2 regions of the Thalassotalea fonticola genome follow, and region 2 is predicted to be linked to the other one. Evidence: predicted binding sites of a transcription regulator. Region 2 holds the regulator's gene; the other holds the start of a gene.
The links. Region 2 encodes sigma-54, which starts transcription at its own class of promoters, with help from an activator protein. Its sites were predicted from a motif close to GTTGGCACGNNNNTNGNNT; they were not measured.
Positions count from the first base shown of each region.

Region 1: RI844_RS07310 (DUF4097 family beta strand repeat-containing protein) is a predicted target of sigma-54. The motif match lies at 5,141-5,159, and genes of this name have one in related genera.

Region 1 covers NZ_CP136600.1:1,806,696-1,814,351, reverse strand. Annotated here, with positions in the region: gene nuoK (NADH-quinone oxidoreductase subunit NuoK) at 1-109, shown strand, start outside; gene nuoL (NADH-quinone oxidoreductase subunit L) at 112-2,013, shown strand; gene RI844_RS07320 (complex I subunit 4 family protein) at 2,010-3,506, shown strand; gene RI844_RS07315 (NADH-quinone oxidoreductase subunit N) at 3,506-4,972, shown strand; gene RI844_RS07310 (DUF4097 family beta strand repeat-containing protein) at 5,221-5,982, shown strand; gene RI844_RS07305 (Vgb family protein) at 6,387-7,385, shown strand.
Region 2 covers NZ_CP136600.1:2,688,478-2,696,133, forward strand. Annotated here, with positions in the region: gene lptC (LPS export ABC transporter periplasmic protein LptC) at 1-100, shown strand, start outside; gene lptA (lipopolysaccharide transport periplasmic protein LptA) at 60-629, shown strand; gene lptB (LPS export ABC transporter ATP-binding protein) at 631-1,359, shown strand; gene RI844_RS10815 (RNA polymerase factor sigma-54) at 1,460-2,956, shown strand; gene hpf (ribosome hibernation promoting factor) at 2,980-3,267, shown strand; gene ptsN (PTS IIA-like nitrogen regulatory protein PtsN) at 3,270-3,719, shown strand; gene rapZ (RNase adapter RapZ) at 3,765-4,610, shown strand; gene RI844_RS10835 (HPr family phosphocarrier protein) at 4,656-4,934, shown strand; gene mgtE (magnesium transporter) at 5,014-6,375, shown strand; gene pmbA (metalloprotease PmbA) at 6,481-7,656, opposite strand, start outside.

The sequences.
Region 1 (7,656 bases), 880 kb from region 2:
TTTAACCTTAGCAGCGGCTGAGGTTGCCGTTGGTTTAGCATTACTCATACGTTTACATCAACAGCGGTTATCGCTTGATATTGATGAACTTAATGAGATGAAGGGGTAATAATGGATAACATTCAAATACTTGCATATCTACCGTTTTACCCGTTAATAAGCTTTTTATTACTCGTGTTATTGGGCAAGCGCTTATCTTGGCTGATGGCAACAATTCTATCTGTAGGAGCTATGGCACTAAGTGCATTAAGCAGTGCCTATTTATTACAAGTCGCCATGCTAACTCCGGACACCATTTTAACGGCACATCTGTGGCAATGGTTTAAGCTTGGTGATGTCGCCGTTAATTTTGCTCTGCATCTTGATAGTTTGTCTATGGTGATGATTTCTGTCGTCAGTGGTGTGGGCTTTTTAATTCATGCCTACGCAGCAGCTTACATGAAAGATGATGAAAACTATTCACGCTTTATGGCTTATATGAACTTGTTTATTGTTGCGATGTTATTGTTGGTATTAGCTGATAATTTGGTATTGCTTTACCTTGGTTGGGAAGGTGTTGGCTTATGCAGCTTTTTATTAATCGGCTTTTGGTATCAGGACCCAGAAAATGCTGTGGCGGCCAAAAAAGCATTCATTGTGACAAGAGTCGGCGATACCTTTTTAGCGATAGGTTTGTTTTTACTATTTCGTGAAACCGGCAGTTTAACCATAGATGATGTGACCGCATTGGCGCACAGCAATTATCTCGTTGAAAACGACATGGCGTTTTGGATTTGTTTATTACTGGTTGGCGGCGCAGTTGGTAAATCTGCGCAGTTACCTTTGCAAACCTGGTTGCCCGACGCGATGGCTGGCCCAACGCCAGTAAGTGCATTAATTCATGCCGCAACCATGGTAACTGCTGGGGTGTACTTAATCGCCCGTATGCAAGGCTTGTTTATGTTAACGCCAGAAGTGATGACCATTGTTGCTTGGATTGGTGCACTAACGCTCTTGCTCGCCGGTCTTGCCGCGCTTGGCCAGTCTGATATCAAGCGCGTTCTGGCTTATTCTACCATGAGCCAAATAGGCTACATGATGCTGGCTTTAGGTGCTGGCGCATTTAGTGCTGGTGTGATGCACTTAATGACCCATGCATTTTTTAAAGCGTTATTGTTCTTAACAGCAGGCTCTATTATTCTGGCTTTGCATCATCAACAAAATATGTTCAAGATGGGCGGCTTACTGAAAAAACTGCCGTTGATAAGCGTTTTATTTTTTATTGGCATTGCTGCGTTAATAGCGTTTCCTGGCACTTCTGGCTTTGTTTCAAAAGAAGCAATACTGGCTGAGCTGTATTCGTCAGCCACAGCCGGACCAGTGTTTTGGTGGATAGGCGTAATAGGCGCACTTATCACCAGCATTTACAGTTTTAGAATGCTATTTATTACCTTCTTTGGTGAATATCGAGGCAATGAATCCGTTCACCCGGTGACAGATAAGCTGCAATTAATACCTTTAATTATCTTGGCGCTGTTAGCACTGGTTGGTGGCTTAATCACCTTGGATTTAACCGCTCTATTTCCAACAATTTCAATAATTAATAATGATCCCGCCTGGTTGCATACAATTGCTATAGCGACACCATTTGTTGGTATTGTTATTGCCTATGTTGGGTATTTTCCAAAAACTGGTCAAGATATCTCAGATCCTAGCGAAAACATATCCGCCGCCGTTGGCTCCGGAGTTAATTTATATTCGTTCTTACAACGGGGGCTAGGGTTCGACACATTATATACCTATATGCTTGTTAAGCCTTTTGTGTTTATCAGTAAATTGAATAAAAACGACATTATCGACCAAATAGTCCATGGTATCCGCTGGAATGTACAAACTTGGCATGAAGTATTCAAAGCCAGTCAAAATGGTCAACTGCGTTGGTATGGCGCGATGATAGGTGTTGGCGTTGTGCTACTGCTCGCAATTGTATTGTTTAGCGCGAACGTGTTTAACGCGGGAGGGGGGGCGCTATGATCTTAACTCAAATTCTTATCGCGTTATTCGTTGGCGGCATTATTGCCTGGGCAGCAGAGAATCATCGTGCGAATATGGGCCGCTGGATCAGTTTGTTAGCGTTACTGTTCAGCTTTGGCTTACTTGCAGAGTTTGCCGTTGAGAATCCACTGGTCTTTCATCAGTATGTAAAATTGGCCAATAGTGAATGGATTTCAGCGTTTAACATTTATTATGCCACGGGTATCGATAGTTTAAGCTTTGTTTTAATTGTACTGACATTATTGCTTGGCGTTATTTGTGTGTTAGTTTCTTGGCAAGAAATTACTGATAAGGTCGGCTTCTATTACTTTAATTTAATGGCATCTATTGCCGGTATCGTGGGCGTGTTCATTGCCACCGACTTGTTCTTATTCTTCTTTTTCTGGGAAGTAATGCTACTGCCAATGACCGCATTAATTGCGATTTGGGGGCATGAGAACAGGATTTATGCAGCAACAAAGTTCTTTATCTTTACCCAGGTAAGTAGCCTGTTAATGCTTATTGCCATTGTCGCGTTAGCGTTTATTCATCAACAACAAACCGGCAATTTAAGTTTTGATTACTTTACCTTAAAACAAATGGCGATTAACCCAGAGGTAGAGTTTTACATCATGCTTGGTTTCTTTATTGCTTTTGCCGTTAAGTTACCGTCATTTCCGGTACACACTTGGTTACCTGATGCTCATACCCAAGCGCCAACTGCAGGTAGCGTATTGCTTGCCGGCGTTTTATTAAAAACTGGCGCTTATGGTCTTATTCGGTTTGTTTTAGAGATGTTTCCCCAAGCCAGTAGTAACTTTGCCAATGTGGCTGTTGTTCTTGGTGTTGTTAGCATTATCTATGGAGCAAAACTTGCCTTTGCGCAAACCGACTTCAAACGACTCGTTGCTTACAGCTCTATTTCGCACATGGGCTTTGTTATGCTGGCATTATTCTCATTTCAGCAAATCGCCTATCATGGCGCGATACTCACTATTGTCGCACACGGCTTGAGCAGTGCCGCACTGTTTTCAATGGCAGGCATGTTGTATCAACGTTTGCATAGCCGAGACTTATCTCTGATGGGCGGCATGTATAGCAGTGCACCGCGTATGGGCGGCATGCTGTTGGCGTTTGTCGCCGCAGCATTTGGCTTACCCGGACTGCTTAATTTTGTCGGTGAGTTTATGGTGTTAACCGGCAGCTTTAAATCTTATCCTGTCCATGTGGTTTTTGCCGCACTTGGGCTTATAGGCTCGGCCATTTATGGCATGTATTTATTCCAGCAAAGTTTTCAAGGTGAAGCCAAGCACAGTATTACTGACTTAGGCAAAAGAGAGCTATTGATCTGTGGCTCATTATTGGGGCTACTGATTTGCTTAGGGTTATTTCCGGAACTGATCTTTGCCTATTTTCCAGAGCAGTATGTTGCAGCTGTAAATGAAATGAAAATTAGTGAGTTAACCAGTACCAGCGTAATAGGGAGTAAATAATGAGTAATTTAGAATTATTAGCCATATTGCCGCAGTTAATCTTGTCGCTGGCGATTGTACTGCAATTATTGTTAATCGCTATTAAACGTTCAACCTTGATGATCCAAGCATTTACCGCCATCAGTATTGTCTTGGCGGCCAGTGCACATTACTTGATATTACCGGCCATCAATACTCAGTCGACTATATTGTTTTACCTTGATGGTTTCTCCATTGCCATAAGTGTATTACTGCTATTTTGTGCGTTTATTGTTTGTTTAGTCAGTGGTCGTTATTTAAAAGTAAGCCAAGAAGTTCATGATGAGTATTATGTCTTGTTATTACTGGTCACTCTGGGAGCAAGCCTGTTAGCGATAAGCAATCATTTTGCCAGTGTATTTTTAGGTCTGGAATTATTAAGCATTGCCTTGATTGGTATGGTGGGGTACTTACGTAATCGTCGGCAAACGTTAGAAGCCAGTTTTAAATACCTGATTTTAAGCGCCACAGCGTCAAGCATTTTATTGTTTGGTATGGCAATGATTTATGCCTACAGTGGTAATCTAAATTTCCATCATATAAGCGATAGTTTTTTAGCGGCTAATAACCCACAAATGCAATTATTGTTTAATGCGGGTTCAGTGTTATTTATTGTAGGATTAGCATTTAAATTGTCATTAGCACCTTTTCACATGTGGACACCTGATGTTTATCAGGGGGCTCCTGCACCGGTAAGCATGTTACTGGCCACCGTATCTAAAACCGCTATATTTGCCGTATTGATCAAGTTTTGGTTTTTTTCGGTGCAATATGTAACTCCCATAGGAGAACATCAGTTACTTAATGTCATCACCTTTGTTGCAATAGCTTCGATGTTGGTCGGTAATCTGTTGGCATTACAACAAACCAACATTAAACGCTTACTAGCATATTCATCCATTGCCCATATGGGCTACTTGTTGATCATGTTAAATGTAATGTCACAACAATCATTGCAGCTGGCATGGGAGTCGGGCTTATTTTATTTACTGGCCTATTGCTTAGCGACGTTACTTTTATTCACCTTTATTTGTCAAACATCAAAAGCAAACAGCGAGCAAGATAACGATAACTGGCAACATTGGAATGGTTTATTCTGGCGTGCACCAGTGCAAGCCGCGGCGATGATGTGCGCGCTCTTATCACTTGCTGGTATCCCGTTAACGGCAGGCTTTATTGGTAAGTTTTATATCATCAGTACCGCCGTTGATAATTCCGCCTGGTGGTTATTAGCAAGTTTAGTGATAGGTAGCGGTATAGGCTTGTACTATTACCTGCGTATTATTTTTACCTTATTTGCCAAAGCAGACAATCAACACCTGATCAAACTGAACCGCCTGTCCCATGCAGTTATCGTCGGCTTAAGCATAACCATACTGATTTTTGGCATCTTGCCAGATGTGATCTCCGATGAAGTACGCTTTTTCGCCTTATCAAAATTCGGCTAACTCAAAAAACTAGGGTCAGAGTCAGGTTATTTTAAAACCTGACTCTGACCCTGGTTTTATGACCCTGGTTTTAACATTTTCACCACTATTTAGTAGTAACCACCACTAGTTTTTGAGCTGTATATGCTCGTGTTTATTATAAACTCTTTAAAAACAATGGGTTAAAAAGTTGGCCTGAATGTTGATTGTATTAACTTATACGTAACAATATTAGTTAAAAATACTAAATATAAATCAGGGATTTAACAATGAAACTAACCCAAATTGCCGCTTTATTATCTGCCGTACTTATTTTACCAGGCTGTGTCATCCATGTTGGAGCACAAAGTGCAGACGTAGAATTAGAAGAAACCTTAGTCATTGCCAGTGCAGATGTAAACAGTTTGGAAATTGACACTGGCTCAGGCTATTTAAATATAGTCGGCGTAGAAGGTATTACTGAAATTACCGTTAAGGCCGATATTACTACCACTAAAGCACGTGATTACGAACTTGAATTAACAAAAGTAGGCTCAAAGGCGGTATTAATTGCTAAGCATGGCTCTACCAGTGGTTTTTGGAATGGTAATACACCATCAATTGATATAACGGTGCAAGTGCCAAATAACTTAGCACTAGATATTGATGACGGCTCAGGCGATATCTCAATTACTGACATGAATAACTTTGTTGAAGTAGAAGATGGTTCAGGCTCGTTATTTGTCAAAAATATTCAAGGTGATTTAATTGTTGATGATGGCTCGGGCGAACTTGACATTAGTAATGTGAGTGGCGATGTAGATATTAAAGACGGCTCAGGCGAAATGAAGGTGGTTGATATCGCGGGCTCGGTAAATGTTGAAGATGGCTCTGGTGAAATGATCTTGCGCCATATTGGCGGCATGGTGACTATCGATGATGGCTCAGGTGCAATTGAAGTGAAAGATGCCGGTGGCTTAACGATCACAGAAAGCGGCTCTGGTGGCTTAAACATTAAAGGTGTTAAAGGAGAGTTTAATATCGACTCTTAAATCATAGCCTCAGTAGAGCTAAATATTACTAATACTGTTTATTCCTAAAGATCTGTCAATCTGTAAAACAAATTAGTAAAACCTAAACCCGGTGTGCTTTTAAGCGAGCGCAGCGGGTTTTCCCATTTTTACCCATAACTTTTCTAGAACTCATAGCTATACCATTCCCTGAATTCATTTCAGGGTCCATTAAATTAAAGCAAGATACTGAAACCAGTTCAGTAAGTAGGGGAGGCGCTAGCAAATGGTGAGAGACTGCTAAGGGCAGAGACTGTTAAGTGGAGAGGGCATTAGTCAGCCCATGCATTCTCATCCGTACCATAAGCCTTCTTAAGAACCGCAAGCTGCACCTTCCGTTTTATAAACTATACTTTTCCTACGAATCAATTAAAAAAATACCAATTATGAAACGTTATCTTGCAGTTGTCTTTATTCTGTTATTTTTGCCCTTAGCCTCCCGTGGTGTCGAAAATTCATGGCCGAAAACTATTGATATAAAAGAGTGGCAAGTGCCGTGGGATAACACGCGCCCAAGAGATCCTGCACTCGACTCAAATGGTAATGTGTGGTTTTGTGGGCAATCAGGTAATTATATTGCCATGCTCAATCCGAAAACTGGAAAATTTAAGCGTTTTGAATTAAGTGCGAACACCAACCCACATAATCTCATTATTGATAGTAAAGATAACGTTTGGTATGCCGGCAATCGAAATGGCCATATAGGTAAATTAAATCCAACTGATGGCAAAATTAAGCAATTCTCCATGCCAGAGGAAACGCCAATAGATCCACATACGCTGGTATTTAATTCGGCAGAAAATATTTGGTTTACCGCGCAGTGGGGTAACAAAGTAGGTTTTTTAAATACTCAAACCGGTGAGGTGAAATTAACGGCCATGCCTTTTGATTCGGCCAGACCTTATGGTATTAAAGTTGACTACGATGACGTACCTTGGGTTGTGTTATTTGGCAGCAACAAGCTTGCGCGCATAAATCCTGAAAATTATTCTGTTGAACAAATACCTCTTCTGGATAATGCCGAACGGCCAAGACGATTAGAAATAACTCAAAACAACCACGTGTATTACCTTGATCATCGCCTCGGTTATCTTGGTCAATATAACCCTACTGCAAAACATATTGATCGCTGGCGGTTGCCGGAAAAGAACAAGGCAAAGCTTTATGGCTCAGCCATTGATCGCAATGATCGAATTTGGCTAGCCCTTACTGGCACAACGCCGAATCAAATCAGAGTGTTTGATAGCAATAGCAAACAATTCATTGCCAATGTAAACGTACCAAGTGGGGCCGGTTCAATTCGCTATATGTATTATCACCCTGCAACTGATGAGGTTTGGTTTGGAACTGATGCTAACACCATAGGGCGAGTGAAATTGAATTGACTTCGTAGCTAAAGTTCACTTTTGGCACTGTTTTTGCCTAAAAAATCGATAAAACACGATTTTTAGTACGAATATTACACAATGTTACTTGCATTATTCTTACAAAACGGTATGATGCGCCAACTTCTCCTAACGCCACAACCGAACGGCATTTACTAGGAGATTACTTTACTAATTAAATTATTAGTAATTAGAGTGGTTATTTCCGCCAACTGACTTGCCAAGAGCTAGCCCAGATGAATCCATAAGCAGTGATGCTTATGACATCGAT
Region 2 (7,656 bases):
TTTCACTATGTATGGCTCTGGGTTACACGTTGATATCAATACAACTAAAATGAATTTGAATGAACATGTACAAACAATTTATAAAAAACATGCCTCATAAATTATTGCTTGGCATAGCTTTGGTATCCCCTTTAGCAACAAGTGTTGCCGAAGAAGCTGACTTTAAACAGGAAATAGTGATTGTCGCGAAAAAACAATCGAGTGATTTAAAAAATAAAATTGCCAGCTATATGGAAGATGTGAAAATCACTCAGGGCACTCTGAGCATTGAAGCAGATATAGTAAAAGTGACGAATCTGGAAGGTACTGACCTTAAACACTATTTAGCTATAGGTAAACCCGCACGTTTTAGCCAAATTCTTGATGACGGCCAAAAAATTGAATTACAAGCAGATGAAGTGGCTTATTCACCAACCACACAGACCATTATCATAAAAGGTAATGCATCGGTAAGCCAAGAAGGCAGTATGGTAAAAGGCGATATTATTACCTATAACATTGCAACTGAACAGCTCAATGCAGAAAGTGCGAGTACTGTAACGACTATCTTGAAGCCTGAAGTTAAACCAGAAGATAAAGATGTCTCACCTAAAATAAACAATGAAATAGAGCAAGATAAAGAACAATAATATGACGGCAACCCTAAAAGCACTAAACCTTGCTAAATCCTACAGCGGTCGAAAAGTAGTAAAAGATGTCAGTTTAACGGTAAATTCAGGGCAAATTGTCGGCCTACTCGGTCCCAATGGTGCAGGTAAAACTACATCGTTTTATATGATCGTTGGTTTAGTGCCAAGCGATGAAGGCTCAGTTGTGTTAAATGAACAGAATTTAACATTATTGCCTATGCATGAAAGAGCTCGACAAGGCATAGGTTACTTGCCACAAGAAGCGTCAATATTTAGAAAGCTTAGCGTTTTTGATAATATTATGGCCATTTTACAAACCCGTAAAGACCTAGACGATATCGCCAGACAAGAAAAACTTGAGAGTTTGGTTGAAGAATTTAATATTGGCCACATCGTTGAGAATACTGGCCAGAGTTTATCTGGTGGTGAAAGGCGCCGTGTTGAAATAGCCAGGGCTCTGGCTGCTGATCCTAAATTTATTTTATTAGATGAGCCGTTTGCTGGGGTAGACCCTATCTCAGTTGGCGATATAAAAAAAATTATTTTACAGTTAAAAGATCGTGGTATTGGGGTATTGATCACCGACCACAACGTACGAGAAACTCTTGATGTATGTGAACACGCATACATAGTAAGTCATGGTGAATTAATCGCTGAAGGTAATGCAGAACAAGTTTTAAGTAATCAACATGTTCGAGATGTCTACCTAGGTGAAAAATTCAAGCTATAGTTATATTAATAGTGTATTGCTTAGAACAGCAAAGCCGTGTAACAAACCCTAATTAACTTACATAATATTGACGTTATGTAAATTTGGAATTTTTCAAAAAATGAGACCTAGTCTTCAGCTCCGTATGGGGCAACATTTAACCATGACTCCACAGTTGCAACAGGCAATTAAACTGTTGCAGCTTTCTACGTTAGATCTCCAACAAGAAATTCAAGAAGCTCTTGATAGTAACCCTTTATTAGAAGTCGATGAGTCTGGTAACCTAGAAGAGAATAATGCTAATTCAGATTCCCATTTAGATGCTAAACAAGCAACGGCAGATACCACTGACGGTAGTGAAGACGCACAACCTACTCACGATGAAATAAGCACTTCTGAAGCTTTAACACAAAATGAAATTCCAGAAGAGCTATCGGTAGACTCAACTTGGGAAGAAAGCTTTAGCGCCGGTACTTCAAACACTGGCCTGGGCGGCGTCAACAGTGATGACTATGTTTATCAGGGTGAAACAACAGAATCTATCCAAGATCATTTGACTTGGCAAATGGAATTAACCCCGTTTTCAGATACAGACAGGACCATTGCCATCGCAATAATTGATGCTATTGATGATAGTGGCTACCTTACAGTGAGCAGTGAGGATATTTTATCTAGTTTAGGAAATGAAGAAGTTGAATTAGACGAAATTGAAGCAGTACTAAAACGCATTCACATGTTTGATCCTATCGGCTCTGGAGCAAAATCGATAGCCGATTGTCTACTTATTCAACTTGCTCAGTTTAATCCTGAAACACCTTTCCTCGCGGAGGCTAAAGTAGTGATCAAGGAACACATCGATTTGCTAGGAAACCGTGATTTTAGGCAGATCATGCGCAAAGCAAAATTAAAAGAGCCGCAGTTAAAAGAAGTGATGAAGTTAATTCACTCATTAAACCCTAGACCCGGCGATGCAATAGTAAAGCAAGACGAACAATACGTAATTCCTGATGTCAGTGTGTTCAAAAAAAATGGTCGTTGGGTAGTAGAATTAAACCCGGATACAGCGCCTAAAATTGGTATTAATAATCAGTATGCGGCGATAGCAAAAACAACTAAATCTTCAGAAGATAGTCAATTTATTCGCTCACACTTACAAGAAGCCAAGTGGTTTATCAAATCACTTGAAAGTAGAAACGATACTTTACTGAAAGTATCTAATTGTATTGTTCAGCAACAACAAGGGTTCTTTGAGCACGGCGCTGAAGCTATGCGACCTATGGTGTTAAACGATATTGCTGAAGCAGTTGAAATGCATGAATCAACTATTTCTCGTGTAACCACGCAAAAGTATATGCATACTCCCAGAGGTATATTTGAATTAAAATACTTCTTTTCTAGTCACGTAAGTACCGAAAATGGTGGAGAATGTTCATCTACAGCAATACGCGCACTGATTAAAAAATTAATCGATGCTGAAATAGTTGCTAAACCATTGAGCGATAGCAAAATGGCTGAGCTACTCAGTGCTCAAGGCATTAATGTTGCACGACGAACGATTGCAAAATATAGAGAGTCGTTAGGAATACCACCTTCTAATCAAAGAAAAAGTTTACTTTAAACCAACAAAAAAGGACAAAGCTTATGCAAATTAATCTATCCGGTCATCATGTTGAAGTTACCGATTCTATGCGTTCATATGTTGATGGAAAACTGCAAAAATTAGAAAGGCATTTTGATCACATAAATAATGTATATGTGGTACTGAAAGTAGAGAAATTACAACAAATCGCTGAAGCAACGTTACATGTAAATGCCGGTGAAATATTCGCCTCAGCCAACCATGCAGATATGTATGCGGCAATTGACGGTCTGATCGATAAATTAGATAGGCAAGTGCTCAAACATAAGGCTAAATTAGCTCATCACTAACTATGAAATTAGACCAACTATTAAGCCCTGACTGCACTCTATGTGCAGTACAGGGGAAAAGTAAAAAAAACATTCTAGAACAAATTAGTGCAATTGCAGCTAATAAAATTAGCAGCGCAACAGCAAAAGAATTGTTGAACAGTTTAACTAAAAGAGAAAAATTGAGTAGTACCGGTATTGGCAATGGCATTGCTATTCCACACGGTAAAATCAATAATAGTGAAAGCCCTGTAGCGGTCTTACTGACAACAGATAAACCCGTTATATTTGATGCTATTGATGATAAACCGGTTGATATTTTTTTCGCATTGTTTGTACCAGAAGATCATTGCCAGCAACATTTAGAGACTTTAGCCAGTGTAGCCCGATTTTTTAGTGATAAAGACAATAGTAAAAAAGTGAGACGTTGTAATAGCTCAACTGAACTACATCAATTAGTAGTAAGCAATTAAGCGACTAAACCACATTTGCCCCATTAGAAATATATTAGGTAGAAAATGAAATTAATCATTGTAAGTGGTCGCTCAGGCTCAGGTAAAACCGTAGCTTTAAGAGTACTTGAAGATCTTGGTTATTATTGTGTTGATAATATTCCGGTAAACCTATTACCTGCACTAACCCATACCGTTATTAATGATTATGAAAACGTCGCGGTATCACTTGATGTACGTAACCTTCCTGAAAACCCTGAAGACGTTAAAGAGATCATTGATTATTTACCTAATTCGGTTGAATTAAGTATTTTGTATTTAGACGCCGATGATAGTGAACTCATCCGTCGCTATAGCGAAACAAGACGACTTCACCCGCTTATTCGCCAGAATATGGCTCTTGATCAAGCAATTGCACTAGAGAAGAAACTGCTTGATCCAGTGGCAAGTAGAGCGAATTTATACATCAATACTTCCAAATTAACCCCGCATCAACTTGCCGATTTAGTACGAGAAAGAGTGCTCGGCTCAACTACCGGTAATTTAGTGATTGTATTTGAATCATTTGGCTTTAAATATGGGGTACCGTCTGATGCAGATTATGTTTTCGATGCCAGGTTTTTACCCAATCCATTTTGGGAGGAAGGGCTAAAGCCTTATAATGGCTTAGATCAGCCCGTTCAAGATTTTTTGGCAAGCCAACCTATAGTGACTAAGTTCATCTGGCAAATTAACTCTTTTATGATGACCTGGTTACCTCATTTAGAACGCAACAACCGTACCTATTTGACTATTGCTATTGGTTGTACCGGCGGTCAGCACCGAAGTGTTTACATTGCTGAAACGTTAGCAAAACAATTTAAAAAAGAACACAAAGATATACAAATTCGTCACCGTGAAATGACCAAATAGCTATAAAGCGAAGTATCCAAATAAATGTAGAGTTAAATTTATAAAATGTCGTTAATTGTTGAACAAAGTGTACTTATAGAAAATAAATTAGGTCTTCATGCCAGGGCCGCAACTAAACTAGCAAAGTTAAGTAAAAACTATCAGGCTAAAATTACCCTAACAGTTGAGACAAACTCCGCCGATGCTGACTCCATTATGGGACTAATGCTATTAACGGGCAGTCAAGGCAAAGAAGTTTTGATCAGAGCGGAAGGCATACAAGCTAGTCAGGCTATGTCAGCAGTCATACAATTATTTTCAGACAAATTTGATGAAGATGAATAAAAAAGCTGATAAAACCATTAGCTTACGTTAAACTTGCAATAATTAAAAATATCAAAAATAAGCTTGCACAGGGTGATTCATGCCAGAAAGATCAGAGCAAGAAATTAGCCAAAAACGATTATTAGAAATAAATACTGCTTTAGAAAGTGGTATGTTCGTTTATGTGCGCAAAATGTTCCAGCATATGCCGGCTTTTGATATTGCTTTACTCCTCGAATCATCTACCGCACGCAGTCGTAATGTTCTTTGGCAATTAATTGATCCTGATTTGCAGGGTGAAGTCCTTGAAGAACTCTCTGAAGAAGTTCGTAAAGGTATCTTAAGAAACATGCAGCCTGAAAAAGTTGCTGCAGTTGCTGAAGGCATGGACATTGATGATCTGGCCGAAGTTTTAAGAACCTTGCCTGACTCTGTTTATAAAGAAGTATTAAACTCAATGGACTCGCAAGACCGTACCCGAGTTGAGCAAGCACTGTCTTATGAAGAGGATACCGCCGGCGGTATCATGAATACCGATACCATCACCCTTCGCCCAGATATTACCATAGACGTAATTTTACGATATTTACGCTTAAAAGGTGAGCTACCAGAAGCGACAGATTCATTTTATGTGGTTAATAGACAAGACAAGTTCATTGGCTCAGTTTCATTAGCTGATTTAGTAACAGCAAGGCCTGAACAGCCGATCGCAGAAATTATCGATTACGATACCATCGCCATATCAGTTGAAACTGAAGAAAGTGAAGTGGCTAAACTATTTGAACGACATGACTGGTTTTCGGCTCCTGTAGTCGATGAAAATGGTCATCTACTTGGTCGTATCACCATAGATGATGTAATTGACATCATTCGTGAAGATGCCGAGCATTCAATGATGAGCATGGCTGGTTTAGATGATGAAGCTGATACCTTTGCCCCCGTAATAAAAAGTACTCAGCAGCGCTCTATTTGGTTGGGAGTGAACTTAATTACCGCATTAATGGCTGTAGCAGTATCAAGCATGTTTGAGGGAATATTAGCTGAGATGGCGATATTGGCAGTATTAAATACATTAGTGCCGAGTATGGGCGGAGTTGCTGGAAATCAAACCTTAACCTTAGTTATTCGCGGTATGGCATTAGGTCATATCGGTGATAATAACGCACGCATTATTCTCAATAAAGAAATCGCCGTCGGTTTTTTAAATGGTCTTATCTGGGCTTTATTTATTGCCTCAATTGTTGCCATTTGGAAGCAAGATATACTGCTAGGTGGAATAATTGCTTTTGCAATGCTGATGAATTTAACTGTAGCAGGCTTAGCTGGTGTAGCTACGCCTTTAGTATTGAAGAAGATGAATATCGACCCAGCGCTAGCCGGTAGTGTTATTTTAACCACAATAACCGATGTGGTCGGAATCTTTGCTTTCTTGGGGACGGCAACGCTGCTATTAGGTCGCTAACCAGAAGCGAGAACATTCATCAACCACTCAGTGGTTTACTTACTTCGAGAAACGAAAAACAGCTCTCGCTCATCGTTTCTAGTTTCTAGCCTCTCGTCGCTATTCTTACTGTCCTGAAACTTGCATTTCTTCAATTATGATAGAACCAGTTTTTATGCTGCCACGTAAATCGTAATCCGATCCTGTTGCAACTACGGCTTTAAAAATATCTTTTAAATTACCGGCAATGGTGATTTCAGACACTGGGTATTGTATTTGGCCATTCTCTACCCAAAACCCGGCAGCGCCGCGTGAATAATCGCCATTAACTACGTTTACGCCTTGCCCCATAAGTTCAGTAACCAATAAACCGGTTCCTAAAGTTTTGAGCATCGCCTCAAAATCACCATCATTAGCTGATATTAACCAGTTATGGATACCACCAGCATTACCAGTTGAAGTAAGTCCTAACTTACGTGCTGAATAGCTTGTTAAAAGATATGATTGCAATACACCATCAACAATAAATTCTCTATCCTGGGTAGCAATGCCCTCAGCATCGAAGCTGCTGCTGGCTAAACCACGTAGAATTTTTGGTCGTTCAGAAATATTCAAGTGTGATGAAAATACTTGGTCACCGATGGCATCTAATAGAAACGATGAATTTCGATATAAATTACCACCGCTAATTGCTGCAATAAAGTGACCAAATATACTATTGGCGACATCCGCTCTAAACATCACGGGTGTTTTTTGAGTATTGAGCTTTTGGCTGTTAAGTCTTGCAACAGCGGCTTCTGCCGATTCTAACCCGACAGCTTTAGCTGATTGCAATTTATCAAACTCGCGACTAACGGTGTAGCTATAATCACGCTGCATATCATCACCATCGCTAGCTATCATCATGCAACTTAGGCTATGACGAGTACTCGGGTATCCGACTAATTGCCCATGACTGTTACCATAAACTTTAAAGCCTTCAAAACTGGCAAAATTTGCACCATCTGAATTAGTGATTTTGTCATCACTGTTTAAGGCAGTGATTTCCGCTTCAGTGGCTATTTCAATCGCTTGCTCTGTCGTTAAAGATTGTGGGTGATATAAATCTAGATCTTGTGGGTTAAATTCAAGTAACTCTTTATCAGCAAGTCCAGAACAAGGATCTACAGACGTATATTTAGCAATATTAATTGCTGCTTGTACTGACTGTTGTAATGCTTGCTCTGATAAATCAGCCGTTGAAGCCGAGCCTTTACGGCCTTCCTTATAAACGGTGATGCCTAAAGCGCCATCGTTGGTAAA